DNA from 3 places in the Lysinibacillus sp. UBA5990 genome. Region 3 is predicted to be linked to each of the others. Evidence: riboswitches for the same ligand, from Rfam matches in the RefSeq annotation. Region 3 holds a riboswitch; each other region holds the start of a gene.

The links. A riboswitch is a leader RNA that binds a small molecule or an ion and turns the genes downstream of it on or off. The one in region 3 is predicted to bind lysine.
Region 1: it holds a riboswitch for lysine, as region 3 does, so the genes downstream of both, B3D94_RS08560 (aspartate kinase) here and B3D94_RS18770 (transporter substrate-binding domain-containing protein) in region 3, are expected to answer to the same signal.
Region 2: it holds a riboswitch for lysine, as region 3 does, so the genes downstream of both, B3D94_RS06725 (amino acid permease) here and B3D94_RS18770 (transporter substrate-binding domain-containing protein) in region 3, are expected to answer to the same signal.

Annotation. Positions count from the first base shown of each region.
Region 1 is NZ_DJAY01000011.1:225,402-235,493, forward strand. Features, by position in the region: gene B3D94_RS08545 (amino acid permease) at 1-837, shown strand, start outside; gene trxA (thioredoxin) at 960-1,271, shown strand; gene uvrC (excinuclease ABC subunit UvrC) at 1,391-3,181, shown strand; lysine riboswitch at 3,274-3,452, shown strand; gene B3D94_RS08560 (aspartate kinase) at 3,584-4,810, shown strand; gene B3D94_RS08565 (YslB family protein) at 4,901-5,335, opposite strand; gene B3D94_RS08570 (succinate dehydrogenase cytochrome b558 subunit) at 5,608-6,216, shown strand; gene sdhA (succinate dehydrogenase flavoprotein subunit) at 6,282-8,036, shown strand; gene sdhB (succinate dehydrogenase iron-sulfur subunit) at 8,042-8,821, shown strand; gene B3D94_RS08585 (acyl-CoA thioesterase) at 9,077-9,541, shown strand; gene B3D94_RS08590 (helix-turn-helix domain-containing protein) at 9,729-9,950, shown strand; gene B3D94_RS08595 (MarR family winged helix-turn-helix transcriptional regulator) at 10,025-10,092, shown strand, end outside.
Region 2 is NZ_DJAY01000010.1:255-10,346, forward strand. Features, by position in the region: tRNA gene B3D94_RS06635 (tRNA-Thr) at 1-26, shown strand, start outside; tRNA gene B3D94_RS06640 (tRNA-Tyr) at 34-117, shown strand; tRNA gene B3D94_RS06645 (tRNA-Trp) at 122-195, shown strand; tRNA gene B3D94_RS06650 (tRNA-His) at 239-314, shown strand; tRNA gene B3D94_RS06655 (tRNA-Gln) at 324-398, shown strand; tRNA gene B3D94_RS06660 (tRNA-Lys) at 412-484, shown strand; tRNA gene B3D94_RS06665 (tRNA-Arg) at 503-579, shown strand; tRNA gene B3D94_RS06670 (tRNA-Pro) at 595-671, shown strand; tRNA gene B3D94_RS06675 (tRNA-Ala) at 681-756, shown strand; tRNA gene B3D94_RS06680 (tRNA-Ser) at 770-862, shown strand; tRNA gene B3D94_RS06685 (tRNA-Phe) at 867-942, shown strand; tRNA gene B3D94_RS06690 (tRNA-Gly) at 949-1,022, shown strand; tRNA gene B3D94_RS06695 (tRNA-Ile) at 1,027-1,100, shown strand; tRNA gene B3D94_RS06700 (tRNA-Asn) at 1,108-1,184, shown strand; tRNA gene B3D94_RS06705 (tRNA-Glu) at 1,186-1,257, shown strand; gene B3D94_RS06710 (nitric oxide synthase oxygenase) at 1,598-2,644, shown strand; gene B3D94_RS06715 (hypothetical protein) at 2,710-3,231, shown strand; gene B3D94_RS06720 (CynX/NimT family MFS transporter) at 3,289-4,521, opposite strand; lysine riboswitch at 4,673-4,849, shown strand; gene B3D94_RS06725 (amino acid permease) at 4,931-6,394, shown strand; gene B3D94_RS06730 (response regulator transcription factor) at 6,558-7,250, shown strand; gene B3D94_RS06735 (sensor histidine kinase) at 7,256-8,191, shown strand; gene B3D94_RS06740 (ABC transporter ATP-binding protein) at 8,328-9,251, shown strand; gene B3D94_RS06745 (ABC transporter permease) at 9,244-9,933, shown strand.
Region 3 is NZ_DJAY01000015.1:1,232,539-1,242,630, reverse strand. Features, by position in the region: gene B3D94_RS18805 (methyl-accepting chemotaxis protein) at 1-1,011, shown strand, start outside; gene B3D94_RS18800 (acylphosphatase) at 1,056-1,337, shown strand; gene B3D94_RS18795 (5-bromo-4-chloroindolyl phosphate hydrolysis family protein) at 1,854-2,504, shown strand; gene B3D94_RS18790 (toxic anion resistance protein) at 2,501-3,571, shown strand; gene B3D94_RS18785 (DUF6501 family protein) at 3,620-3,817, opposite strand; gene B3D94_RS18780 (amino acid ABC transporter ATP-binding protein) at 4,090-4,821, opposite strand; gene B3D94_RS18775 (amino acid ABC transporter permease) at 4,833-5,558, opposite strand; gene B3D94_RS18770 (transporter substrate-binding domain-containing protein) at 5,726-6,583, opposite strand; lysine riboswitch at 6,702-6,888, opposite strand; gene odhB (2-oxoglutarate dehydrogenase complex dihydrolipoyllysine-residue succinyltransferase) at 7,193-8,449, opposite strand; gene B3D94_RS18760 (2-oxoglutarate dehydrogenase E1 component) at 8,541-10,092, opposite strand, start outside.

The DNA.
Region 1 (10,092 bases), on a different contig from region 3:
ATTTTATTGCTTGTCTCATTTGGGCATCATAGTGCTGTTGGTTTTTCTAACTTAACTTCGCACGGTGGTTTTTTCCCAAATGGATCAATGGGATTAATTGCAGCTATGCTTGTGGTGATCTATTCCTATGGTGGGACTGAAATCATTGGGATTACATTAGCTGAAACAAAAAATCCTGAAAAGGTAGTACCAAAAGCTGTGCGCAGTACATTAATCCGTATTGTTACTTTCTATTTACTGCCATTCTTTATTATCGTTAGTTTGATTCCTTGGAATGAAGTGAATGGAGTACCAGAAAGTCCATTTGTAATGGTATTTAAAATGATTGGAATTCCTGGTGCGGATCATATTATGAATGCTGTAGTTTTACTTGCCATTATTTCTTCGATGAATTCGGGCCTTTATGGTTCATCACGTGTACTTTATACGCAAGCGGTAGACGGTCGTGTCCCTAAAATCTTTGCTCAATTATCCAAAAGAAATGTTCCCGTATATGCGATTTTGATGTGTACATTAGCATTGTATTTAGGTGTCATCCTTTCGTTATATGCTGGAAGCAAGACGTTTGACTTTCTAATGGGGTCACTTGGATATACGGTATTATTTATATGGTTAATTATTGCAATAGCCCATCTAAAGTCAAGAAAAAAACAGTCAGCCAACTCAAGTGTGTATGAAGTGAAATGGTATCCTTATACTACTTGGATAGCAATCATAGCGTTGAGTACGATCTTAATTGGGATTATTTTTACCACTTCAATAATCGTGACGAGTATTACATTAGCAATCTATATTTTCATTACGTTAACTTATTTATGGAAAGGCCGTCATCAATAAATCGATAGCGTTTAATATTTCGACATGGATTTTCATAAAAAATACATTACAGGCAGATTGTTCGCTCAAGTGAATTTATCCATGCTATACTACAATCATAGTAAGTTTAAGGAGGATTTCAAATGGCAATTGTACATGCAACAGATGCTACGTTCCAAAGCGATATTAAAGAAGGTTTAGTATTAGTGGACTTTTGGGCTGCTTGGTGCGGACCTTGTAAAATGATTGGGCCAGTTCTTGAAGAAATGGACGCTGCAGGTAGTGCGGCTAAAATTGTAAAAGTTGACGTAGATAATAACCAAGGTACTGCTGCTGAGTACCAAATCATGTCAATCCCATCATTATTATTATTTAAAGATGGAGAATTAGTTGACAAAACTGTAGGCTTCCAACCGAAAGAAGCTTTAGAAGCATTTATCGCAAAACATGCGTAATGAATGAAGTTCACAAAAAGCCGGACCATCAATTGATGTGTTCGGCTTTTTTTCGTTATATAATAAAGAAAGAAAAAATGATTCATTGAGGGGAATCTTACGTAGGGGGCAGGTAGGTAATGAACGATTTAATCAAGCGTAAACTGGATATTCTACCAGACCAGCCTGGCTGCTATTTGATGAAGGATCGACAGGGGACAATTATATATGTCGGTAAAGCGAAGGTACTGAAAAATCGTGTTCGTTCTTACTTTACAGGAACACATGAAGGTAAAACGCAAAGACTTGTAAGCGAAATAGAAGATTTTGAGTATATCGTGACATCATCAAATATTGAAGCACTCATTTTAGAGCTGAATCTCATCAAACTGCATGATCCAAAATATAATGTCATGTTAACAGATGATAAGACGTATCCATATTTAAAAATTACGAATGAAAAACATCCTCGTCTAATTACGACACGTAAAGTAAAAAAGGATAAGGCTAAATATTTTGGACCGTATCCCAATGCCTATGCGGCAAGTGAAACAAAGAAGCTGTTGGACCGTTTATATCCATTAAGAAAATGTGTGCAACTACCTTCAAAAGTTTGTTTGTATTATCATATGGGTCAATGTATAGCACCTTGTGTGAAAGAAATTGAGGGTCATGTTTACCAGGAAATGATTGAGGATATGACGAAGTTTCTTAACGGCGGTGTGGAAGCAGTCAAAAAAGAGCTTGAAGTAAAAATGCTTGCGGCTGCCGAAAACTTAGAGTTTGAACGAGCTAAGGAGTTTCGTGATCAAATTGCCCATATCGATACGGTTATGCAGAAGCAAAAAATAGTATCAAGTGACACTACTAACCGCGATGTCTTTGGCTATGCTGTGGAAAAAGGGTGGATGTGTGTTCAGGTTTTCTTCGTTCGGCAGGGTAAGCTGATTGAGCGGGATGTTTCTATTTTCCCGATCTATCAAGATGCAGAGGAAGAGTTCCTAACATTTGTGGGACGATTTTATGAAAAACCAGAACATATTAAGCCAAAAGAAGTTTTTATTCCGCAAGCAATTGATGGTGCCATTTTAACGGAATTATTAGGTATCAAAGTTCTTACGCCAAAAAGAGGTCAAAAAAAGGAGTTGGTAGATTTAGCGACGAAAAATGCTGAAATTGCAGTGTCCGCTAAATTCCAGCTTATCGAACGACAGGAAGAACGTACTATTGGTGCATGCGAGGCACTTGGTGATGCCATGGGCATAACGACACCATTACGAATTGAAGCTTTTGATAATAGTCATATGCATGGAACAGACGCCGTATCTGCAATGGTTGTTTTCATTGATGGGAAACCCGCCAAAAAGGAATATCGCAAATATAAAACCCGTACAGCAGCCAAGCATGATGATTATGGTGCTATGCAAGAGGTAATTCGTCGACGCTATATTCGTGTTTTGAAGGAAGGTCTTCCATTACCAGATTTAGTGCTAATTGATGGTGGTAAAGGTCAAATGGAAGTTGCCCGTGAAGTATTAGAGGATGAACTAGGACTAGTTATACCTATTGCTGGTTTAGCAAAGGATGACAAGCATAATACATCCCAGCTATTGTTTGGTGATCCACCCGAGGTCATTGCTTTAAAACGCACAAGTGACGGTTTTTATTTATTACAACGAATACAAGATGAAGTCCATCGTTTTGCGATTACCTTCTTGCGCCAACAGCATGAAAAGCATGCTATCCAATCTGTGTTGGACCAAATTGAAGGTGTCGGTCCAAAACGAAAGCAGCAGTTACTGAAACACTTTGGTTCCGTGAAGAAAATACGTGAGGCTAGTGAGCTTGCTTTACAGGAAGCAGGGATGCCAGCTAATTTAGCAAATCAGATTTATGCCTATTTTCAGCAGGAGTCATTGTCAAAGGAATAGACATATGCTAAGGTTGTAAATAACATTGTGATCCAATGTTAACAGCCCACTTGTTAGATGAGGGCGGAAAAATTTAATATAATCACTTTTAAGGTGATGATAGAGGTGCAAGATTCAAAAGTAGCGCAAAAGAGGATGAACAAATCCTAAGACATTGCGTGAAAGGGGAGCTTGCCGAAGTACAGCATTGTTGTTTCCGCTGTTGTACTGGTTTTGCATTTAAAAAATGTAAGACTGTCGATTCTAAACGTTTCGGAGAGCTATCACACATGCGCAAGTTTTGTTATTGTACATGTTATAGGCAGCTTTCACGTTTTGTGAAGGCTGCCTTTTTAGTTTTCTAGAGGCAGTTTTACACCTTATTTTAGGTGAATTACATGACTGGGAAGGAGAGCAAAAGAAATGTCTAGAATAGTGATGAAATTTGGAGGGGCTGCTTTAGCATCGCCCGAACAAATTCAAGAGGCTGCTCGAAAAGCAATTGCTGAAAGAGATAGAGGTTTCGATGTGGTAGTAGTAGTTGGTGCGATGAGACAAACGATACAGGATGTGAAAATGAGCGTACTTCATTTCACGGATGATGTGTCAAAACGTGAATTAGATGCAGCTGTATCTTCATGCTCTCAGTTATCCAGCTCCGTGTTTGCCATTGCAATACAAGAAGCTGGCTATAATGCGGTGTCACTAACAGGCTGGCAGGCTGGCATTTACACGGATCATATGCATAGTCATGCAAGGATCAATCATATCGATGTTAGCCGTATCGATGAGCATTTGCTGCAAGGACAAATCGTCGTTATTGCTGGAGATCAAGGCATTGACAATGACCAAAATATAACAACGCTTGGGAAAGGTGGAACGGAAACGACAGCCGTTGCACTTGCTGTTGCATTAGATGCTGAGCGGACAGACATTTACACGAATGTTGATGGTGTGTATACAGCAGATCCACGCTTTGTTGTAAAGGCACAAAAACTACAGGAAATTTCCTATGATGAAATGTTAGAGATAGCACATTTAGGATCACACATCATTCATCCACGTGCAGTGGAGTTAGCTAAAAAGTTCCAAATGCCAGTGATCATACGCTCTAGTTTAGTGGAGTCAGTAGGTACTTTATTGAAGGAGGAAGTAGAGATGGAGAAAAATTTAGTAGTGCGTGGTGTTGCCTTTGAATCAGATGTTATTCGTTTAACAATTGGGTATGATGCTTATTCACATGCTTCATTAGCGGATATATTTTCAACTCTTGCTGAAAATCGCATCAACGTGGATATCATTGTTCAAGCAATCATTGATGGATTAAAACCAACTGTGTCCTTTTCGATTTTGAAAGAAGAATTTGCAGAAGCTTTACGTGTTTTAGAGGATAGTAAAGTATCACTTGGCTTTAGCTTTGCTGATTTCGAAATTGGATTAGCGAAAGTTTCAATAGTTGGCTCCGGTATGGTCTCGAATCCAGGTGTCGCTGCTCGCATGTTCGATCGTTTACGTCGTGAAAATATCCCTGTGAAGATGGTGAGCACCTCAGAAATTAAAGTGTCTGTTGTAGTACCGCAGGATGAAATGATTCGTGCAGCAAATGCACTGCATGATGAATTTAATTTAGAGCAGGCTCTTTACATATAATAATAGAAGAAACAGCATTTTCTGTAATTGTCCGAAATAAAAGGAAGGATTGTCATCCCGTTTATTGAATGGGGAGACAATCCTTTTTTGTTACTCTGTTGGAATTGTATGCATAATTCGTTCCTTCACGTCCCATTTGACTGTAAACATAACGTAATTTTGCTTTTCACGTTTTTCATCATAGCATTCTGTCAAATAGCCTTTAGCTAGCTGAATCTGTTCAGCAATAAATCCTGCCTCAAGTCTGAAGCTACGTTGTTTGATTTGCAATATTTCAGGGTCGTTTGTCAACTGGAAAATACGTCCGTCCTTTGATTCTTTCATTAGCTCTAATGTACCCCAGCAGGCATCTGCGAAAAATGCGATTAGTTCGTCTTGACTTTTACATGGAAACTTACGCGCAAGCTCTTTCCCTGCCCAATAAAGGACATCATCCTCATGTTTACCGAGTACAGAAGATAGAATATGATCGCGAATGATCTCATAACCAAAGGATGAGATTGTAGGAGATGGAGTGTTTAACATTGTTATCCTTCTTTCTTAGAATTTTCTTATAATTTAACGTTAATAAAGTAATGGTAGATTTTTCGAGAAAAAACGACGCATTATGCACTAGATTAGTTCTTTAATAAGCTCTATGAAAAACTCCGAGTTGCCTTGACGCTCGTAGCTCTTGAGAGTACAATAAACATGTCATAATATTGTACCATGATGAAATACACAGTCAATGAAGTATCATTTACAAAATGATGACTTCTTTTGTTGTGCTATTTTAAGTACTAAGGGGGGTAACAGTCTTGTCGAAAGATCGAGAGTTTTTATGGCGTCGCTTACATTCTCTACTTGGGATCATTCCAGTAGGTCTGTTTTTAACGATGCACCTGTTCATTAACTTTACAGCAACAGGCGGGGCAGATAGTTATAACGATGCTACCGCAGTAATGGAAAAGATTCCATTCCTTATCCTAGTTGAATGGATTGTCATCTATATTCCATTGATGTTCCATGCATTTTATGGAGTGTTCATTGCATTCACTGCTTCACCAAACACAGGACGTTTCAGCACATACCGTAACTGGATGTTCTCATTACAACGTTTCACTGGTGTATTCCTAGTGATTTTCATTGCATGGCATATTTTCCAAACTCGTATTCAAAAAGCACTTGGCACACACGTTGATTACGACATGATGGCGAATATTGTTGCTAATCCATTCATGCTTGGATTCTACATTGTTGGTATTTTATCAGCAACTTTCCACTTATCTAACGGTTTATGGGCATTCCTAGTAAGCTGGGGTATTGTACAATCTCCTCAGTCTCAAAAGATTGCTACTTACGTAACAAACATTATTTTCGTAATTCTAAGTGTAGTTGGTGTGGCTGCTATTTTAGCTTTCGTATAATTCAATAGAGCTACGATAGAGCACATGCAATCATTGCAATTTTTTAAGAGGAGTGAGAAATAATCATGGCGAAAAGCAAAGTAATTGTTGTCGGCGGTGGTCTTGCCGGTCTGATGGCAACGATTAAAGCAGCTGAAGTTGGTACTGAAGTTGATTTATTCTCATTAGTTCCTGTAAAACGCTCACACTCTGTTTGTGCGCAGGGCGGAATTAATGGTGCAGTAAATACAAAAGGTGAAGGGGATTCTCCATGGATCCACTTTGATGATACAGTATATGGTGGGGACTTCTTAGCGAACCAACCACCAGTTAAGGGTATGTGTGATGCAGCACCTGGCATTATCCATTTAATGGACCGTATGGGTGTTATGTTCAACCGTACACCAGAAGGATTATTAGATTTCCGTCGTTTTGGCGGTACTTTAATGCACCGTACAGCTTTCTCTGGTGCAACAACTGGTCAACAATTACTATATGCGCTTGATGAGCAAGTTCGTTCTCATGAAGTAGCTGGTTTAGTAAATAAATATGAGCACTGGGAATTCCTTGGTGTTATTATCGATGAAGACGGCGTGTGCCGTGGTATCGTAGCGCAAGATATGCGTACAGAAGAAATTAAATCATTCCGTGCAGACGCTGTTATTATGGCGACTGGTGGCCCTGGTATTATTTTCGGTAAAACAACAAACTCTGTTATTAACACAGGTTCTGCTGCTTCTATCGTTTACCAACAAGGTGCTTCATATGCGAATGGTGAGTTCATCCAAATTCACCCTACAGCGATTCCTGGAGATGACAAAAACCGTCTAATGTCAGAATCAGCTCGTGGTGAAGGTGGTCGTATTTGGACTTATAAAGACGGTAAACCTTGGTACTTCTTAGAAGAAAAATACCCAGCTTACGGTAACTTAGTGCCACGTGATATTGCAACACGTGAAATTTTCGACGTTTGTGTAAACCAAAAACTTGGTATCAATGGCGAAAACATGGTATACCTAGATCTTTCTCATAAAGATCCACATGAGTTGGACGTTAAACTTGGTGGTATCATCGAAATCTACGAAAAATTCGTAGGAGATGACCCACGTAAATTACCTATGAAAATTTTCCCAGCAGTTCACTATTCAATGGGTGGATTATGGGTTGACTACAACCAAATGACTGAAATTCCTGGTCTATTTGCAGCAGGTGAGTGTGATTACTCTCAACACGGGGCAAACCGTCTTGGTGCGAACTCATTATTATCTGCTATCTATGGCGGTATGGTTGCAGGACCAAACGCAGTAGATTATGTAAAACATCTTAAAAAGCATGCAGAAGATATTCCACAAGAGATTTACGATGCTCGCGTAACAGAAGAACAAGCGAAATGGGATGCTATCATGAAAATGGAAGGCACAGAAAACGCTTACTTACTGCATAAAGAGCTTGGTGAAATGATGACTGCTACAATGACTGTAGTACGTTACAATGATCAGCTTGAAGATACATTGAAAAAACTAGATGACCTTACTGAGCGTTGGAACAACATCAACATCAACGATACGCAAAAATGGAGTAATCAAGGCGCACACTTTACACGTCAGCTTAAAAATATGTTAGTGCTTGCGAAAGTAATGACAAAAGGTGCATTATTACGTAATGAATCTCGTGGTGCGCACTATAAACCTGATTTCCCTAACCGTGATGACGAGCAATTCTTGAAAACAACAATGGCGAAGTTTGATCCAACTACTGGTAATCCAATCATCACGTACCAAGAAGTCGACGTTTCTTTAATCCCACCACGTAAACGCGACTACTCTGCGAAAGGAGACTAAAAGTTATGCAAATCTCAGCTAATACTGGAAGAATGGTTAAAGTTGAAATCCTACGTCAAGATACACAGGGCGGCAATAGCTATTGGCAAAAATTCCAAGTGCCTTACCGTCATGGTATGAACGTAATTTCTATTTTAATGGAAATTCAAAAAAATCCTGTTACTGAAAATGGTGAAAATACATCGCCAGTATCATGGGATATGAACTGTTTAGAAGAAGTTTGTGGTGCATGTTCAATGGTTATTAATGGCCGTCCACGTCAATCATGTTCAACACTTGTTGACCAATTGACTGAGCCAATTAAATTGGAGCCAATGAAAACATTCCCTGTTATTCGTGACTTACAAGTTGACCGTGAACGTATGTTCAACGCGCTTAAAAAAGTGAAAGCATGGGTACCGATCGATGGTACTTATGATTTAGGTGAAGGTCCACGTATGCCAGAAGGTAAACGTCAATGGGCTTATGAATTATCTAAATGTATGACTTGTGGTGTATGTATGGAAGCATGTCCAAACGTGTCTGAAAAAGCTTCATTCATCGGGCCAGCTCCATTATCACAAGTACGTCTTTTCAACACTCACCCAACTGGTGCAATGATTAAAGATGAACGTTTAAATGCTATTATGGGCGATGGTGGCCTTGCAAACTGTGGTAACTCTCAAAACTGTGTTGCTGCATGTCCAAAAGGTATTCCTTTAACAACATCAATCGCTTCATTAAACCGTGCTACTACAGTGCAAATGTTCCGTAACTTCTTCGGTTCTGACCACTTCGTAGACTAATATCGGACAAGCTGACTCCCAACTCCCTTACACTTAGTGTGGGGGAGTTTTTTATAGTGATATAAACATAGTTAGCATGTTTTAAGGAAAACCATACTATGTCAAAAAAGAGATTTAGCAATAAAATAAGGGAATTTTGGTTTTTCCTATGATAATATAGCATTTTCTTTTATAATGAATTTGTATTCATTACTTATGGGCTGTCTGAACCAGACTAAAAAAGATGGCAAATTAATTGTAGGGGATGGTGTTATTATGAAAGCAAGTTATATTGAAGATTTACAAGAGTGGGAAAAGGGTTTTTCCTTTTATAGTGAGGTACGTGTACGATTTTCAGAAACAGATATGTATGGGCATATGAATAATACTGTAAGCTTTACATATTTTGAACAGGCGAGAATTGATTATTTCAGACATTTAGGTATTTTAATGCCATCTGTAGCTGATGAGAATGTGAAGAGTATACCGATTGTAGCTGATTTACAATGTGATTATGTAAAGCAGGTTTTCTTTGATGACGTGCTACGAATTTACACAAAGATAGCGAAAGTTGGAAGTTCATCAATGGATATTCATTATTTAGCAAAAAATCAAAGGGACGAAGTTTGCTTCACAGGTCGAGGAACAATTGTGCAAATGGACCCTCGAACAGGCAAAAGTGTACCGATTTCTAAAGAGGAAAGAGCGCATTTGATTAGTCTGGAAATTATCCCTAATTAGTGAGTAGGGCTATACCATAAATAATTATGAGAATAGTAGGAATTATGTTTTACATAAAATTTATGAAAATGTCGAAGCAATTTCCGAAATTTTTAAGGAAACATGTAATAATCATGCAAATAGCCGTCACCGCTTCAAGCCCCTTAACATAAGTTACAATACGTGCGGGGGAGGAGGGTGTAACTGAATGAATGGCTCTCATCATCGTTCTCTATTAACAAACCGAGAACGTGAAATATTTGCGCTTTTATTAGCTGAAAAAACAACGAGAGATATTGCAGAGCAGCTTGGTATTAGTGAAAAAACAGTGCGAAATCACATTTCCAATACAATTCAAAAGCTAGGTGTAACAAATCGATCTCAGGCGTTAATTGAGCTGTTACGCTTAGAAGAATTTAAATTAGACTAATGGACACTTGCTATTTCGTGAAAAAAACGACAAAATAGAACTATTCAACGTATTTTTAGGAGTGAAATAGTTATATGTCGGATGAAGTAACAAAACACTCACCTGAAACCGTTGCAACGGTTGAAAAGGAATTACGCTATAT
Region 2 (10,092 bases), on a different contig from region 3:
GGGTTCGACTCCTATCGCCGGCACCATTCCCTTGGAGGGGTAGCGAAGTGGCTAAACGCGGCGGACTGTAAATCCGCTCCTTAGGGTTCGGCGGTTCGAATCCGTCCCCCTCCACCATTTTAGGGGCATAGTTCAACGGTAGAATAGAGGTCTCCAAAACCTTTGGTGTGGGTTCGATTCCTACTGCCCCTGCCAGGTATTGAGGTACTCGTTCATATATGGCTGTTATTATATAGTGGCGGTTGTGGCGAAGTGGTTAACGCATCGGATTGTGGTTCCGACATTCGTGGGTTCGATTCCCATCAGTCGCCCCATTTTAAAATTGGGGTATAGCCAAGCGGTAAGGCAACGGATTTTGATTCCGTCATGCCTAGGTTCGAATCCTAGTACCCCAGCCATTTTTTCTTTTACGAGCCATTAGCTCAGTTGGTAGAGCATCTGACTTTTAATCAGAGGGTCGAAGGTTCGAGTCCTTCATGGCTCATCATTTTTTATTAATTTTGCGCCCGTAGCTCAATTGGATAGAGCGTCTGACTACGGATCAGAAGGTTATGGGTTCGACTCCTGTCGGGCGCGCCAATTTATTCATGTTTTCGGAATGTAGCTCAGCTTGGTAGAGCACTTGGTTTGGGACCAAGGGGTCGTAGGTTCGAATCCTGTCATTCCGACCATCTATAAATGGGGCCTTAGCTCAGCTGGGAGAGCGCCTGCCTTGCACGCAGGAGGTCAGCGGTTCGATCCCGCTAGGCTCCACCATTTTAATATTTTTGGAGGTATACCCAAGTCTGGCTGAAGGGATCGGTCTTGAAAACCGACAGGCGGGTAACACCGCGCGGGGGTTCGAATCCCTCTACCTCCTCCATTTCGGGTCAGTAGCTCAGTTGGTAGAGCATTAGATTGAAGCTCTAAGTGTCGGCGGTTCGATTCCGTCCTGACCCACCATTATTTGCGGGTGTAGTTTAATGGTAAAACCTCAGCCTTCCAAGCTGATGTCGTGAGTTCGATTCTCATCACCCGCTCCAAAATGGGCCTATAGCTCAGCTGGTTAGAGCGCACGCCTGATAAGCGTGAGGTCGATGGTTCGAGTCCATTTAGGCCCATCATTATTCCGAAGTAGCTCAGTTGGTAGTAGCACCTGACTGTTAATCAGGTTGTCGCAGGTTCGAGTCCTGCCTTCGGAGCCACGGCCCGTTGGTCAAGTGGTTAAGACACCGCCCTTTCACGGCGGTAACACGGGTTCGAATCCCGTACGGGTCATCAAGCATGTAGCACAGTTGTGTGCTACATGCTTTTTTCTATGTCTTTTCATAAACATGTTTAAAAGCTAAAAATCTTTTGATAAGGTTTTGTAGCTTTTGAATGTTAGGTCTAAATTCATTTCCTTCTCCCAAATGCTAATAATCCCTTTCTTTTTTATAGGCTCGTTTAAAGGAGTACTACAATTCAATTCAATTCAATTCAAACTATCTGGAGCGATGCTTCCTACTAAATTTGAACAAACTATTTCATATATGCAATATGTATGTTTTTTCACTAGCTATTTTCATGGTGCTTATTGACTTGTTCCTCTAATATGAGGATAAGTGGAGGAATCGATATGAATATACAGGAGATACAATGTTTTTTAAATCAATACCAGCTGGAACAAAATGAATCCAAACTTTGGTTAGAAAATAGATTACAACAGATTAAAAGTGCAGGGGAATATAAGCCTACTACAGAGGAGCTAGTTTTTGGCGCACGAGTTGCATGGCGTAATAGCAATAAATGTATTGGACGGCTGTTTTGGCAATCATTACATGTTGTAGATGCACGAGAAGTTTTAGATGAACAGGGCATTTTTCAAAAGTTACTAGAGCATATTGAGTATGCCACAAATCATGGGAAAATTCGTCCAACTATAACAGTGTTTGCAACTGATAGAGTACGGATTTGGAATCATCAGCTAATTCGTTACGCAGGCTACGAGACAGAAGAGGGCATTATTGGGGATGCACATTCTATCACTTTTACAAAAATATGCGAATCGATGGGCTGGAAAGGCGAGTATACGCCGTTTGATGTGTTACCACTCGTCATACAGGTAGACGGCCGTGCTCCCCAGCTATTTACGATTCCTGCTGAGTATATTTTAGAGGTTCCAATACGACATCCTGAATCGGAGGATGTAGAGAAATTAGAGTTAAAATGGTATGCTGTTCCTATTATTTCGAGCATGCGTTTTCAAATGGCTGGCATTGATTTTCAAGCGGCTCCATTTAATGGCTGGTATATGGGAACTGAAATTGGGGCACGCAATTTAGCCGATTATGAGCGCTATAATATGCTGCCAGCTATTGCGGATATATTTAATCTGGATACAACCAAACAAGCTTCTCTTTGGCGTGACCGAGCATTAGTGGAGCTCAATATAGCTGTCCTTCATTCTTTTAAAGAGGATGGTGTGAGCATTGTAGATCATCATACTGCTGCTCAGCAGTTTAAATTATTTGAGGAAGCTGAGGAATTAGCAGGGCGAGAAGTTACGGGTAACTGGACATGGTTAATCCCACCACTTTCCCCTGCGACCACTCATATATTCCATAAGCCTTATATAAATACCTACCATACGCCCAATTATTTTTATCAGAAACCATGTTATTAACTTTAAAGGAGTTGTTCATAAACGAACAGCTCCTAAGTACCTTTTTGGGAGAGAGGAAATTCAAGATGTTGACCCAAAATATTTCGAATATCCCTTGGCAACAATTGACGACACCTTATGGCAGAGGAACAGACATTCCTCGTCTAATTGAACAGAAACAATATCAAGAGCTGACTGAACTAATTGAACATCAAGGAACACTTTGGCAGGTGACGCCATGGGTTGTACTTATTCTTTTAAAAAAGCTCTCAAGTAAAAATGTAGAGGAAGTCTCCTTAGCAGAAATAGAGCTTTATTTAGCTGTGGCACATGCGATAACTGAAAATTATCAAGATTCAACATATAACGTTTCAACGATGCAGGAGCTTTTGGATAAGAGATATTTATGGGTGGAAAATGAAGAGGATGATGAGCTTGAATGGGAGGAAGATACACCTAGAGGCTATGAACCAGAAGCTTTTTTAGGCTATTATTATTTTAGTTTTTTACTCCTTCAAGAGGCAATCCCTGTTTTTACTGCTATTAAGGCACGTACCAAGAGCACAACAGAGGAAATTAAGGAACTGCTAGCCTTACTAAAACATTAAAAAAAGAAATGTTATATAGATAAAGCAGATGGGCTCAGCTTCCCAATCTGCTTAAATTTAATAGACATATTCATCTTTAGAAGCTCGCATGGAACATAAGAAGAGTGTCATAGCTACAACAACAAAGAGCCAACCTGTAATATTCCAACCACCAAATAAATCATGGAGGTATCCGAATAGAATCGGCCCAATGGCAGCGAATAAATAGCCCAATGATTGTGCAAACCCTGATAGATCAGCGGCTTCAAATGCTGTACGCGTACGGAGTGTAAAGAACATCATTGCTAATGCGAATGAAGCTCCACCTGCTAAACCTAGAAGGATCATCCATAATATCCCCAACGTTGTCCATTCCATTACAACGCCGACAAATCCTACTAAATAGAACGATGTAAACATAAAGACAAGTGGTCTTTGTGAAGCCATTTTACCAGCAATAATGGGGACAGCCAATGCCATGGGGACTTGTGAGAATTGCATAATGGAAAACATCCAACCAGCTTTATCAGGAGCCAATCCCTGCGCAATATAAATTTCAGGAATCCAAGCTGCTGTCGTATAAAATAATAAAGATTGTAAGCCCATTGCACCGGTTACTGCCCATGTAACAGGTGATTTCCAAAGGGGTTTACCTGTTTTCTTGGCCATAGTAGCTGGTTCTGGCTTATTCAATTTCAATTGAGGTATCCAAATTAAAATCGTTAATACGACTAATATAAGCGCTACAGCCAATGCTCCTTGCCAACCTAGAGAAGAATTAGCTATTGGATAACTAATACCTGCTCCAAGTCCAGCCGTTAAGTTCATAGACATAGTAAAAAATGCCATTAGTAACCCTACATGGTATGGAAATTTTAATTTTAATAAACCTGGAATCAACACATTTCCAAATGATATGGCTACGCCAATGAGCACTGTGCCAAATACAAGTAACCCTGTTGTACCAAGGGAGCGTAGTACAATTCCTAAGGCCAATAAAATAGTGGATAAAAATAAGGTTAGCTCAAGCCCAAGTTTTCGTGCTACAACTGGTGCGAACGGTGATATAATGGCAAAAGCAAGCAATGGAATAGTTGTCAAAAAACCGGCTAGAACATTGGAAATACCAAGATCGTCACGGATAAAGGATACAATTGGACCCACAACAGTTAGTGGCATTCGTAATGTAGACGCTATAAATATTATTCCAAAAACTAATAATAAGGTTGTTCCCTTCCAGCTAATTTTTCTGCTCGGGTAGCTGGCGGAATGATCATGTAAAGTCAAAATAATTCCCCCTGTTATAACCATTCTAATTGAACTACTATAACACTTTATCACACTATTAAAAATAGTGGAAAATTCACAAAATACAAAACATTAATGGTTATATTGAAATGTCTTAGGTCTTATGTTAGTATAGTAAGCATCATAAATTTAATAATTATATGCCTCATGTTTGTATTGAGGTAGAGGTCGCGATATTTATAAGTAAGCTAATTGAAATGACAAGCATTGAAGAGATTAGCTGAAAGGAAATATTGCCGAAGTGTGAGGGGACTTGAAAACCTCATGCTGGGGCTGTCTCCGAAAGGAACAGAACTGTCACGTTTGTACAACGTGTTGAGCTATCGTTTAGGAAAAACTGAGATTAACTTAGCCATCACATTGTTCATGTGATGGCATTTTTTTGCCTCATAAATAGGAAGGAAGCTATATCGTGAGTGAAATAAAAGTAAATCAGCTCGGCCATAAAGCACCGAAGCTGAAAAAAGAATTAAAAAGCCGTCATATCACAATGATTTCTTTAGGCGGTACAATTGGTACAGGGCTATTTCTAGCCAGTGGTGGCGCCATTGCACAAGCAGGACCGGGAGGCGCATTGCTTGCCTATGCGTTAATCGGTATTATGGTATATTTCTTAATGACAAGTTTAGGTGAAATGGCTGCATATATGCCGTCCTCGGGTTCTTTTAGTACGTATGCGACAAAATTTGTAGATCCAGCTTTAGGCTTTGCACTTGGCTGGAACTATTGGTATAACTGGGCAATTACGATTGCAGCAGAAATTGCGGCAGTGTCATTAATTATGAAATATTGGTTCCCAGATAGCTCATCAGCACTTTGGACAGTATTATTTATTGTAATTGTACTGACATTTAATTTATTGTCTGTAAAGAGCTATGGTGAAAGTGAATATTGGTTTGCGATGATTAAAGTGGCTACGGTCATTGTATTTATTATTATTAGCATATTAATGATTTTTGGTATTTTAGGTGGACAGGCACCTGTAGGTTTTACAAATTTCTTTATTAGTGATGGACCATTCCATGGTGGCTTCCTTGCTACATTTGGTATTTTCCTTGCAGCAGGATTTTCATTCCAAGGAACAGAGTTACTGGGGGTTACAGCAGGGGAAACAGATGATCCAGGAAAAAATATACCGAAGGCAGTAAAATCGGTGTTTTGGCGTATTATTTTATTTTATATTTTAGCTATTGCTGCTATAGGGATGTTGATTCCATTCACAGATGAGCGCTTATTATCGGAGGATATCGCTGTATCTCCATTTACGCTGGTGTTTGATCGTTTAGGCATTGCTTTTGCTGCTTCCTTAATGAATGCCATTATTTTAACGGCTATGCTATCAGCAGGAAATTCTGGACTGTATGCATCTTCACGTATGCTATGGCAATTAGCAGTGGATGGTCATGCTCCTAAATTTTTTGCAAAGTTAAGTCGTCGAGGTATTCCGATTTATGCATTGATCGCAACGTTAGCTGTAGGCTGTGTAGCGTTTTTAGCGTCATTCTTTGGTGATGGGGTTGTTTATATTTGGCTTTTAAATGCCTCGGGGATGTCAGGGTTTATTGCTTGGCTAGGTATTGCATTTAGTCATTATCGTTTCCGTCGTGCTTTCGAGGCGCAGGGTTTAGATCCAAAGCTATTACCGTATAAAGCAAAGCTATACCCATTCGGTCCACTATTCGCCTTTACTATTTGTATGATTGTCGTAATTGGACAGAATTACACAGCATTTATCGGGGGTACAATCGATTGGTATGGTATCCTTGTTTCCTATATTGGTATTCCATTGTTCCTGTTGCTATGGCTGGGGTACAAAATTAAACATAAAACAAAAATGCTTCCTCTTAAAGATTGTGATTTAAAAGTGGAAAATTAAACAGAAAAGCTGTTCTATAAACCATTGTGTGATGGTTGATGGGACAGCTTTTTTTATATAGAGACCTTTAAAATTAATACTAAATTAACATCATATATATGGTAATATACTATAGATATGGAAGTGTGATTTTTGACTTTCTAGTAGAGAGAGGTGCATGTAAATGCAAAAACATATTTTACTAGTGGAAGATGATGAGGCTATTCGCGAAATGGTAGCGAATTTTTTAATATTGGAAGGTTTCGATGTCACCACTGCAAATAATGGAGAAGAGGCATTACAATATTGTTTACATCAAACTTTTGATTTAGTCATCCTAGATATTATGATTCCTAAGCTTAATGGATTGGAAGTTTTAAAAGTAATCCGAGAACAGGCAGCACTTCCGATCATCATTATGTCCGCAAAGGATAGTGATGTAGATAAAGCGCTTGGGTTGGGATTAGGGGCAGACGATTATATTGCTAAGCCATTTTCTATGCTGGAATTCTCAGCTCGCGTAAAGGCCGTTATTAGAAGAGCTACGAAATACGCTGGACAAATAGATCACAAACAAGATGTAATAGTTATAGGCCATTTAAAGATAGATATTGTTAATTTCTCAATAAATAAAAATGGACAAGAAGTGAAGCTAACATCAAAGGAATTTGCCATCTTAAAGCTATTTGTAACAAACCGTAACCGAGTTTTTACGAAAGAGCAAATTTATCAGCTAATATGGCAAGAAGCATATTATGGTGATGAAAATATTATTAATGTACATATTCGAAGGCTACGCGAAAAAATTGAAGATGATCCATCCAACCCCCAGTATATTAAGACGCTGTGGGGAATTGGCTATAAGTTTGAAGGATAACAGATATGATAATCATTCTATTAATCATAATTGTGGTGCTTATAGGAATAGTTATTTTTCAATGGAAAGCAAAAAAAGAACAAAATCAGACGATCCAATATATGAATGAAAAACTCCAAGCCATTGTTCAAGAAAAAAGTAACGAAAAGATTTTGGTAACTACGAGCAATTCACAAATTCAACAGCTACTTATTTCGATAAACGCTTGGCTGGACCATCACCAAAAAGTTCAGGCGACCCATCGCAAAATGGAAGATTCTATGAAAAAAATGCTGGCCAATATTTCACATGATTTAAAAACGCCCTTAACGGTTGTGTTAGGCTATATTGAAATGCTTCAGCTTCAAGGTTCAGCTAGTGAAGAGGAGCGTCAAAGACTATTAGCGGGTGTACATGCTAAAACATTAGAAGTATTAAAAATTATTCATACATTTTTCGATCTTGCCAAATTAGAGGCAGGGGATACAGATTATCCAATTACTAAAATCAATGTCTGTGAAATTAGCCGTAAAAATATATTATCATTTTACGATATGGTCACGTCCATGGGACTAAATATTACTATTACAATCCCTGAAACACCTATGTATGCCCTTGGTAATGAAGAAGCGTTAGATAGGGTTCTCAACAATCTTTTATCCAATGCTCTTGCCTATGGAGCGGATGGTAATGTAATTGGTTTAACTGTAAGAAATGATGAAACAAATATTTTTATAGACGTATGGGATTGTGGTAAAGGAATCGATGAATACCATATTGATAGTGTTTTTGAGAGAATGTATACGCTAGAGGACTCTCGCAATAAATCCTTCCAGGGGAGTGGCCTAGGTTTAACGATTACAAAGCGATTAGTGGAAATGATGGACGGTTCCATCCAATTATCAAGTATTCCCTATAAAAAGACCATTTTTACCATTGCATTAAAACGAATGATGTATTGAAATCACAGCTTGTAGAGCTTTTATTGTGCTTTACAGGCTTTTCTTATGCTCTTAAGGAATTTGTAAGAATCCAGTAATAAATTAGAGAGTTTCATTTTTTATAATGACAATAGCCACATTTGAGGGAGAGATTGACATGACATATATTGTGAAAACAAACCAGCTTACGAAAGTGTACGAAGGAAAAGAAGTGGTTTCTGCTGTCAATATGAACGTGAAGAAGGGAGAGATTTATGGCTTTTTAGGCCCTAATGGAGCGGGTAAAACGACAGTTATGAAGATGCTAACGAATCTGACAAAGCCAACAAGTGGAGATGTTGAAATATTTGGTGAGAGGTTGACCGATCGTTCGTATGAAATATTAAAAAGAATGGGAACGATTATTGAATATCCTATTTTCTATGAAAAATTAACGGCTAGGGAAACCTTAGAACTGCATTGCGAATATATGGGCTATTACAATAAGCAGGAAATTGCCCATGTACTTAACCTTGTAAAATTAACAAATGCAGAGGAGAAACGGGTAAAAGATTTCTCACTAGGGATGAAACAGAGACTAGGTATTGCACGCGCTATTATTACAAAGCCAGAGCTCCTAATTTTAGATGAGCCAATTAATGGACTAGATCCCATTGGGATTAAAGAGTTGAGAGAGCTTTTTAAAATGCTCTGTACGGAGTATGGCATTACGATCATTATCTCTAGTCATATATTAGGGGAAATTGAACAATTGGCCGATACGATAGGTGTCATCAAGGAAGGTAGGCTCATTACTGAAGTAACGATGGATACGATTAATCGTAATCAAGCCGACTTTATTGAAGTGATCGTAAACGATGGTAAGAAGGCAGCCTTTATTTTAGAAAGTGAATTGAAAATGGCTAATTTCAAACTGATGGATGACAATTCTATACGAATTTATGATTTGACAGTATCCCAAAAGGTTCTAACAAAAACATTGATTGAACATGATATTGAAATAGAGGAGATTAGCAAAAAAACTAGCACATTAGAGGATTACTTCCTTAAGCTAATAAATGGAGGGATTGTTCATGCTTAATTTAATGCGTTTGGAAATGAAAAAATATCATTTAGGCTCCTATTTTAAAAGTGCTATGTTTGCTAACTTTATTATTTTAGGATTTATGTTTATGATTTTATTTATTTCTAAAGTAGAAGGGGAAGTTGATATTGCAAATTATGAAATGGCTTTAAGTGTCATCGATTCATTTGTCAGAGCCGTATTTATTATTTTTGCAGCTACATTAATAGCTAAACTGATTATCGGAGAATATAAGTTTAAAACAATCACATTGGCCTTTATGTATCCTGTAAGCCGAAAGAAATTAATCGCTGCTAAGCTTGCGATTGTCATGCTTTTTACCTTTAGTGCAATCATCGTTTCAAATGTCTTGATTACAACCATCTTTTGCATCGTAAGCGATAAATTTGATTTAATTCCTGATGTTTTATCTAATACTTTAATCATGCAACATATACCATCTGTACTCATGAATGCAATTGCTGCCTCAGGGATGGCATTAATTCCATTATATTTCGGAATGAGAAAATACTCTATTCCAGCAACAATTATTTCTTCTATTCTAATCGTATCATTGACTTCATCCAATACAGGTAACTTCACATTGAATGACATCATTATTATTCCAATCTCGTTAGCAATCATAGGTATTAGTATTGCCTACCTAGCTATCCGCAATATTGAGAAGGTCGATGTTTAATGAAAGGGCCAGGTACTCATAAGTTTTGTTGATATCGAATGATGATTATAGCAATTTGATAGTAAGCTACTCGGTTGTTACACTCACATAGTCGATCTTGTAAAATAGGTAACTAAACTTATTAAATATAGAAAAAAATTAACGTAGAGCAATAAAAAT
Region 3 (10,092 bases):
CATGCGACACAGGGTAAAAATGCAATTGAGCATGCATTATCAGAAATTTTTAAAACAGAAGAAACATTTACTTCGATTGTAGAATCTTTTACAGAACTGCAAAAACGAGTAAATGACATTGAACAAGTTGTAACATTGATCAACCAAATTGCGGATCAAACCAATTTACTAGCACTAAATGCATCCATTGAGGCTGCACGTGCGGGTGAACATGGTAAAGGCTTTGCGGTCGTAGCACAGGAGGTACGAAAACTTGCGGAAAGCACGGTCTCAGCTTTAAGCGAAGTCTCTGCAAATGTTCACCATTTAAAGAGCTATTCCAATGACGTTTCCGACTCAATAACAGAAACAACAGCAATCATTAAAGAAGCAACCGTTGAGGCGAAAGAATCGTTACCATTATTGAATGCTATTGTGCATGCGATTGAAGGTATTAACTTGGATGTGACCAATACGGCAGCCATTTCCCAGCAACAGGCAGCGGCTATCGATGAAGTCTCCTCTAGAATGATTGAAATATCTAGCTTACAGGAGGATATTCGAGACTATAGTCATAATACATCAAGTGATATTCATCTTCTAGGGAAAGAAATCAATCGTTTCCGTAATGATATTATTGCCAATAATAATGTACAGCTTTCATCTATTGCCCTTTTACAGCTATCTAAAGCTGATCATATTTTATGGAAGTGGCGCATTTACAATATGTTCCTTGGCCTAGAACATGTTGAGCCAAGCGATGTCTCTTCACATAGAGAATGCCGACTTGGCAAATGGTATACAGCTTCTCGCACGGTAGAACGCTTCGGCCATTTACAGGATTATCATGATTTAGACAATTATCATTTACTTGTCCACGAATCAGCGAAGCGCGCGGCTACTGCCTTTAAAGCTGGCAATATCGCACAAGCTGATAGCCATCTAAAAGAAGTGGATGAAGCGTCTACTCAAGTTCTTTATTATATTAATAACTTAATCGCCTATTTAGAAAAGGAACGAGTTATGCACTAAAGAGAGAGGCTCTTCCCCTCTCTCTAATGGTAGGAGGTATTTCCTTGAACAAACGAGCAAGTATTAAATTTTTTGGTGACGTCTACGGGACAGGCTACCGATTCTTTATTAAACAAAAGGCCATTGAATTAGGGCTAAAAGGGTATTGCAGATTGAATGCCGCCGAGCAAATTGAGGTTGAAGTAGAAGGAGCTGAAAAAGCGCTAAATGAATTCCTTCTTTTTGTCCAAAAAGGTGTCAGCCCCCAAGCCGATTCCAACTCATTTTCTTTAGAGCTTTATGATGATTTAAAAGGATATGTACGAATGGAGTCAGACATTGTTTAGTCTGGCTCTTCTTTTTTACAAAGTGTAAGGCCATAGTATGACCCTAAAAATACCTTAATAGTTCATGATCTATGTTCTGTTTAATAATTTTATTTTATATTAGCTATTGCGACTTCTATTAAACCAATCATACATAATGCTAAAAATAATATAGACCAATTAATTTTTCCATATAATTCAAATATATAGATAACACGAATTACACAGTCTAAAAGTATGATGCTAGCAATAATTATTCATAACAACAAGCCATCCACGTTTATTTTCTAATCAAACCGTACATAAACCTAATCATAAGAAATTCGAATCTATACCTATAATTAGTGTTCACAAATCTCTTAAAAATAAGTGGACATAAATAATGAACGACTTATTCCTAGGTATTCTAGGTAATATCATTGAGAAAATTTGCGATTCGCAGTAAAATTTATGTAAGGTTTCATTTTTCATTGAAACTTTATGTCGATTATTTCGTATAAGAAGATAGACATATTGAAATGCAAGGAGGAAGAAACAATGCTTAGTGTTGGACAGTTTTTTTCTAGACATACTGCTAGCTTCGTTATTTCGCTAACAACTGTTTCTATCGCAGCAATAGCAGCAAATCCTGGATTCTTCCTTGGTGGTTTACTGTTTGCTGGTTCATATGCGACGAGTACAGCGTTGCTGAAACATAGACAAAAAAAGAAAGTCATGCAAATAGCAGGTATCACAAAAGAAGAATTCAAACACATTGAAACACAATTATCAACCGCTAATAAGCAAATTCAAACATTAAGTCAAAACTATTTACGTGTACGTTCTGTATCGGCTTTTAAACAATTACTAGAGATGACGCGTATTTCAAAAAATATCGTCAAAATTGTAAAGACGGATCCACGTAAATTTTATAATGTTGAACCCTTTTTCTATGCACATTTACCTTCAGCAGTGGAATTAACGGATAAGTATACAATGCTTTCTAGGCAGCCAGTGAAGGACAAAGAAATTCAGTTGACGTTATCAAAAACGCGTGAAACACTTACGGATTTAAATGATACGATTCAAATTGATTTAAAGGATGCGCTAGCTAATGATATTGACCACCTACAAATGGAGATTGAATTCGCAAATCGTTCTAATCTTAGACGTAGAGAACAATTGGACTGGCGAGGCGATGATAAATGACGGCAAATGAACATGCTTTCGAATTAAATACCATTCCAGGTCTTTCTCCATTAGTACAATCTTATTTAGAAACAACTCCACAAAATGAGGCGATGGCGACGTACGAAACGCTATCGCCTCTTGCGCAAAGTCGAGCCTTACTTTATGCTAGCCAAATTGATTTAACTGATTTTGAATCTTTGCTGTCCTTAGGGCAAGATTCACAGCGTTCCCTATCCCAGTTTGCAGATCGGATGTTAGCGCAGGTGAAGCAAAAAGACGTGACCAAAATCGGTCAAATGCTGGATTCCTTAATGCATACTTTAGATCGTGTAGACCCGACAGCTTTAGAACCGAAAAAGCAAACCTTTTTCAATAAAATATTTGGTAGTAAAACAGAGCCTACTGTGAAACAAACGCTAACAGAATTTGAGCGTATTAGTATTCAGGTGGAACGTATTGGGGTCCAATTGGAACGTGCCCAGCTCCAACTAATTCGTGATGTAGAAAATTTAGAAGCACTTTATACACATAATCGAGGGTTTTTCGAGGAATTAGCTACTGCGATTGCAGCTGGTCAAATGAAAAAACAGCAAGCCATTGAAGTGGAGCTTCCTACAAAAATAACAAGTGTCCAAGCAAATAAACAGCCGCTTGCCATACAACAGCTAAATGATTTCGCGGCACAAATTGAGAGGCTAGATCAACGCATTTATGATTTACAGGTTTCTCAACAAGTAGCCCTTCAAACGGCACCACAAATTCGTATGATACAGCAAGCGAATCAAACATTAGCTGAAAAAATTGAATTTTCCATTGTAACACTAATTCCTTTATGGAAAAATCAATTGGCGATGATGCTTTCCATGCATATGGATCATCACTATGCACAGCTGGAGGAAAGATTATCACAGACACAGGATCGTTTTGCAAGGCCTTCATTTGAACAGCAAGTATCGAAATTCAAGGAAACACAACATGAGCTACAAACAGCTATAAAAGATGTCTTCGCCTTACATACGGCGACTGAACAAGAAAAACAACAGTTGCAAGATGCGACGGATATAAAAGGCTATCAGAGGGACTAATGAAAAAAGGGTGGCTCAGCAAATTGCCTGAACCACCCTGTCTTCTTTTTATGCAAAATAATCTTTATAGTAGCCACCGACGTTGCCAGTGTTATCGATGATAAAAATGAACTCTTCTGTTTCATTTTTCACTTCATAGTCTTTTCCTACTGTTAAAACGTTCGATACTAAGTATTTTGATGCATTGGTATGTTTGCAAGTCACTGTTCGTAATGTTGGCGCATCTTTCCATTTTAAATGTAACATATTTTCTCTACCTCTCTTTACTAGCATAAAGCTAATGTCTAATGCTTATTTTATAATATTTTTAGGCTTTTGTGGAGAAAAAAGAAATACAATCCCTAATCTAACCAAAAATAATTTTACATTTGAGGTGTTATAATGAGCTTTGGCGGAGTACCGCAATGGTTTTTTATTATTGCAATAGCATTTGTAATCTGCTTTGTCCTTTATGCAGAGTGGAATTCTAGAAAGTAAGTGAGTCCTTAAATTAGGACTCACTTTTTCATTTGTTGCTATTACTTTAATGTTCGTTTTAAAAACTCTTTCGTACGATCATGTTGCGGGTTTATTAATACTTGTGATGGTGGGCCCTCTTCAACAATTACACCTTTATCCATAAAGACTACGCGATCTGCTACCTCTTTGGCAAATTCCATCTCATGCGTCACAATTAGCATCGTATTGCCTGCATCGGCCAATTGACGCATGACTTTGAGTACCTCTCCTACCATCTCCGGGTCTAGTGCTGATGTAGGTTCATCAAAAAGCATCACTTTTGGATTCATGGATAATGCTCGGGCAATGGCTACGCGTTGTTTTTGCCCCCCTGAAAGTTGTCGAGGCTTTGCGTTTACATATTGATCCATACCAACGATTTTTAAATATTTAAGCGCCGTTTCCTCAGCTTCCTTCTTCGAGCGTTTTAAAACTTTTATTTGACCCACTGTACAATTATTTAAAACATTATGGTTGTTAAATAAATTGAATTGCTGGAATACCATTCCTAGATGTGTTCGATATTCTTGGATATTGTGTTTTTCGTCTAGGATGTCTTCCCCTTGATAAATAATTTGCCCACCACTTGGTATTTCTAATAAATTAATGCAACGAAGTAAAGTGGATTTACCTGAACCAGAGGAGCCAATTAAACATACGACTTCCCCTTTTTCCACTTGAAAATTAACATCCTTTAACACTTGGTTACGTCCAAATGATTTACTTAAATGCTCAATTTTAATGACTGCCATTTGTGCGCCCCCTATATTGCTTCTTTTTGTTCTTTTTGATAGGCATCTGGTCCATCTAAACGTTTTTCAACATATAGCAGGATACGTGATGCAGTAAATGTCATGATGAAATAAAGAATACAAGCTACAAAGAATGATTCAAAATAACGGAAGTTGTTACCGGAGATAGATTTTGTTTGGAAGAATAATTCAGTTACTCCGATAACGTTTAATACGGCTGTATCTTTAATATTCATAATTAATTGGTTGCCTGTCGCAGGTAGTACGTTACGCGCTACTTGTGGTAAAACTACGTGAAGCATGATCTGGAAGTGATTCATACCGATAGCTGATGCTGCCTCATATTGACCATTATCAATCGACACAATACCACCGCGAACAATTTCTGCCATATAGGCACCTGTATTAAGCGAAACAACTAAAATCCCCGCTGTAATAAAGTGCATGTCTATGCCAAATGCAATATCTAATCCATAGTAGACAACCATTGCCTGTACAATCATTGGTGTACCACGGAAAAATTCAACATAGCATGTGAGTATAAAATTAATAAGCTTTAAGCTATAAAATTTCACACCTTTTTTACGAACTGGAATCGTATGCATAATTCCGATGAAAAATCCGATAAATGCACCAATAATTGTACTTATAGTTGAAATCAGTAACGTATAATACGCACCTCGTAAAAACATTTGCCAGTTGTTTTCAATAATTGAAAGTATCCATTCAAGACTCATGATGTTCCTCCTAACAATTTCATGTTGCTTGCTATCTTTTCGTGCCTTAGCTCTTTTTACTAGTCTATGTTTTATTTCGCTAGGACATTATCATTATGTAGAGAGGTTCTCATTTTAATAATGATGAAATGATAGTGCACGGACTAGCCACTAGTCCGTGCCATTTTTTATTGTGCTGCTGGTTGCTGAGAGATAGCTTCTTCCATTATCGCTTGACGATCATCTTCAGAAATACCTTTTAGGATTTCATTGATTTTATCAAGATTCGCATCGTCTTTACGTAAGCCTACAGCAATTGACGTATTTGAAAGATCTGTATCGAAGCCCTCTTCGAATGCTACGTATGTGAATTTATCGTTGGCAGCAGCTGCGGAAATACCTTCTGGACGTTCTGCAACATAGCCATCAATTTTACCTGCCTCTAAAGCTACACGCATAGCTGGGAAGCTTTCCATTGCTGTTTGTTTATTGACACCTTTAATTTGGTCAATCACATTGTAGTTGGATGTATTAAGTTGTGATGTAATTTTTGCGCCAGAGAAATCTTGAATCGATTTAACGCCTTCATATTTACTGCCTTTTTTAATAACCATGACAAAATCAGAAGTATAGTAGTTTTCAGTAAAATCAATTGTTTTCTTACGTTCTTCTGTTGGCGACATTCCCGCGATGATCGCATCAATTTTATTAGATTGTAGCGCTGGTACTAAGCCGTCCCATTCCAATTTAACGATCACTAATTTCTTACCTAAACCTTCAGCAATTTTTTTCGCCATTTGTACATCATAGCCGCCTGCATACTCTGCGTTATCTGCAATTTTCACTGCACCATTTGCATCATTTTGCTGTGTCCAGTTGAATGGTGGGTAGCCAGCCTCCATTCCAATTCGGAATTCACCGCCGCTTTCTTCTTTATCTGCGCCAGCATCACCTGAACTGCCCTCTTTTTTGTCACTAGTGCCACATGCAGCTAGCACAATTGCCGTCATGATAGAAATCATTACTAACAACCATTTTCTTTTCATGAAAAACTCCCCTTTTCTGTAAAAAAATAAGACAACTGTACGAAAAAAGACCTAAGTTTTGTGAACTTAGGTCTTACCTTTTATGACAGTTGCCCAAATCCTCACTATTATTCCATGTTTCCGAGATAGCACAACCTAGTAAACCTGGAATTGAATTTACTAGGACAGTCCTGCACTTATTCACTGCAGACCCAGCATAAAAGTACGAGCTCCTTTTATACTTCGGCGATATTTCCTTCTTCATTGCGTCTTTGTTTGCTTGTACTCAACAATGAACTAATAAATACCGCGCCTCTACCTCACTGTTATATGTTAGTGAGGTTTGTTTATTTAATTGATATTTAGATACTACTATAAAACTAGTATGTACGTCAAGAGAGTTTTATCATTTTTCTGACTAATGACAATATTAGGGTATTATGCTTGGCCTATCCATTAATAATCTATGTATTTTTGTCAATATATCCGCTGATAAAAAGCAAAATTTTACTATCAATTATTTTTATACTAAGTAGATAGGTTCGGATTTTCAAAATCACTAAAGACTTTAGTGATACAGAAAACCAAGAAAAAAACCCTGTAAAACAAAGTTTACAGGGTTTAAAGGAATTATGAATTTAATAATAAATCTTCAGGATTTTCGATTAATTCTTTAACTGTTTTTAAGAATCCTACAGAATCTTTTCCATCAATAATACGGTGATCGTAAGAAAGTGCTACATACATCATTGGACGGATTTGAACTTCACCATTTACCGCAACTGGGCGGTTAACAATTGAGTGCATACCTAAAATACCAGCTTGAGTACCGTTCATAATTGGTGTTGACATTAATGAACCGAATACACCACCGTTTGTGATTGTGAATGATCCACCAGCCATGTCATTTAATCCTAGTTTTTTCTCACGAGCTTTAGTCGCTAAGCTAGCGATATCTTTTTCGATTTCTGCGAAGTTTTTGCTGTTTGCATCGCGTACAACTGGTACTACTAAACCTTCTTCAGTTGATACTGCAATACCGATATCAAAGAAGTTATTTAAATGTAATTCATCGCCAACGATTTGAGCGTTTACATATGGGTATTTTTTCAGTGCTGCAACAACAGCTTTTGTGAAGAATGACATGAAACCAAGTTTGATGTCGTTTGCTTTAACAAACTCTTCTTGTTTACGTTTACGAAGTGCCATGATGTTTGTCATGTCAATTTCGTTGAATGTTGTTAACATTGCTGTTGATTGTTTAACTTCTAATAAACGTTTTGCAATTGTTTGACGACGACGGCTCATTTTTTCAATTGTTACTCGGTCAGAATTAGCTGCTGGTGTGAATACAACTGGGCCACCTGTAGTTGCTACTGGTGTAGGTGCTGCTACTGCTGGTGCTGTACCATGTGCTGATACATCTTGTACACGAACACGGCCTTGTGGATCTACTGGAGATACCGCTGCAAGATCGATGCCTTTTTCACGTGCAAGTCGACGTGCCGCTGGAGATGCGATCACACGCTCACCAGAAGTTTCTTCTACTACAGGAGCTGCTGCAACTGGTGCTGTAGGAGCCGCTTGTGGCGCTGCTGGAGCTGGAGCTGCTTCAGCTGGTGCCGCCGCTGCTGGTGCAGCTGCTGCGCCTTCGCCTGCTTCTACGATAGCAATAACTTGACCAACTAGTACAGTATCGCCTTCTTCAGCTAAAATTTGTGTTAATACACCTGCTTCTTCAGAAATGATTTCAGCGTTTACTTTATCTGTTTCAAGTTCAACGATGAATTCACCTTTTTCAACGCGATCGCCCACTTTTTTAACCCACTGTGCGATACTACCTTCTGTAATCGATTCTGCTAATTCAGGGACTTTAATTTCAGCCACTTTCATTTCCTCCTTTGATTAACGTGCATGACGCACATAAAAGGGCTACTGCTTATGGGCAAGTAGCCCAGCTATCAATATTTATATGTTATTATTTAACCTTTACTGGCTCAGCAACTGCTTCTTCAATAAGTGATGATTGAGCTGCTTTATGAGAATCTGCATCCCCTTCAGAAGTTGAGCTCATTGCAGGACGACCTACATAGCGAAGCTTTTTACCTTCTGCAAGTTCATATAATGTTTCTAGTGCATAATTCCATGAGCCTTGGTTTTTAGGTTCTTCTTGTACCCATACGATTTCTTTTACATTAGGATACTTAGCAATAATACCAGCAACTTGCTCTTTTGGGAATGGGTAAAGTTGTTCTACACGAACAATGTGTACGTGATCGAAACCTTCTCCATCTTTCACGCGATCTGCTAAATCGATCATCACTTTACCAGTACCTAATACAATACGCTCTACAGCTTCTGTTTTTGTACCTAAGCCAGGTTGTTCAATCACTTCTTGGAATGAACCATCTGCTAATTGCTCAGCATTAGCTGCTGCTAATGGGTGACGCAATAATGATTTTGGTGATACAACCACAAGTGGACGTACACCCTCAGTGCCTAATAACGCTGCTTGACGGCGTAATAAGTGGTAGTAGTTACCTGCATTTGAACAGTTTGCTACAAACCAGTTATTTTCTGCTGACATTTGTAAATAACGTTCCATACGGCTTGAAGAGTGCTCTGGACCTTGGCCTTCATAACCATGTGGTAATAGAATCACCATGCCAGATTTTTGACCCCATTTAGAGCGTGCCCCTGAAATGAAGTTATCAAACATTACCTGTGCCATATTCGCGAAGTCACCAAATTGTGCTTCCCAAACTGTTAATACATGGCCGTTTTCTAGGTTGTAACCATATTCAAAGCCAACTACCCCTGCTTCAGTCAGTGGTGAGTTGTGCACTGAAAAGGATGCACTTGCACCAGAAATATGATGAAGTGGTGTAAAGACATTACCATTGTTTTTATCGTGAAGCACTAAGTGACGTTGTGAGAAAGTACCACGTTGTGCATCTTGACCTGTGAAACGTACTGGTGTGCCATCTTGGATAATTGTTGCATAAGCTAAAGTTTCCGCATGACCCCAGTCGATTTTCGCAGATGCAAATGCGTCACGACGTTTTTCTAAAATTTTGCCAAGCTTTTTCTGTGGCTCGAAGTTTTCTTCAAACACTAGAAGCTCTTCGTTAATTTTACCTAAACGTTCTGCTCCAACTGCTGTATCAATTTGTGGGAATTCAATTTTTAACTCTTCTGGCATTTCTAATTGATGATGCTCATCTTTTGAAGCCATTTCTTTTACATGATCATAAGCCGCTTGCATTTCTGCATAAATAGCTGTATCTAATGCAGCTACATCTTCAGTTGATACAAGACCTTCAGTTACAAGTGCTGCACCATATAATGAACGTACAGTTTCGTGTTTAGATACTAATTTATAAGTTTCTGGGTTTGTAACCGTTGGATCATCCGTTTCGTTATGACCATGACGGCGGTAACCAACTAAATCAACGACAATATCTTTACCGAATTTTTGGCGGTAATTAGCTGCAAAACGACCAACTTGTGCCACTGCTTCAGGGCTATCT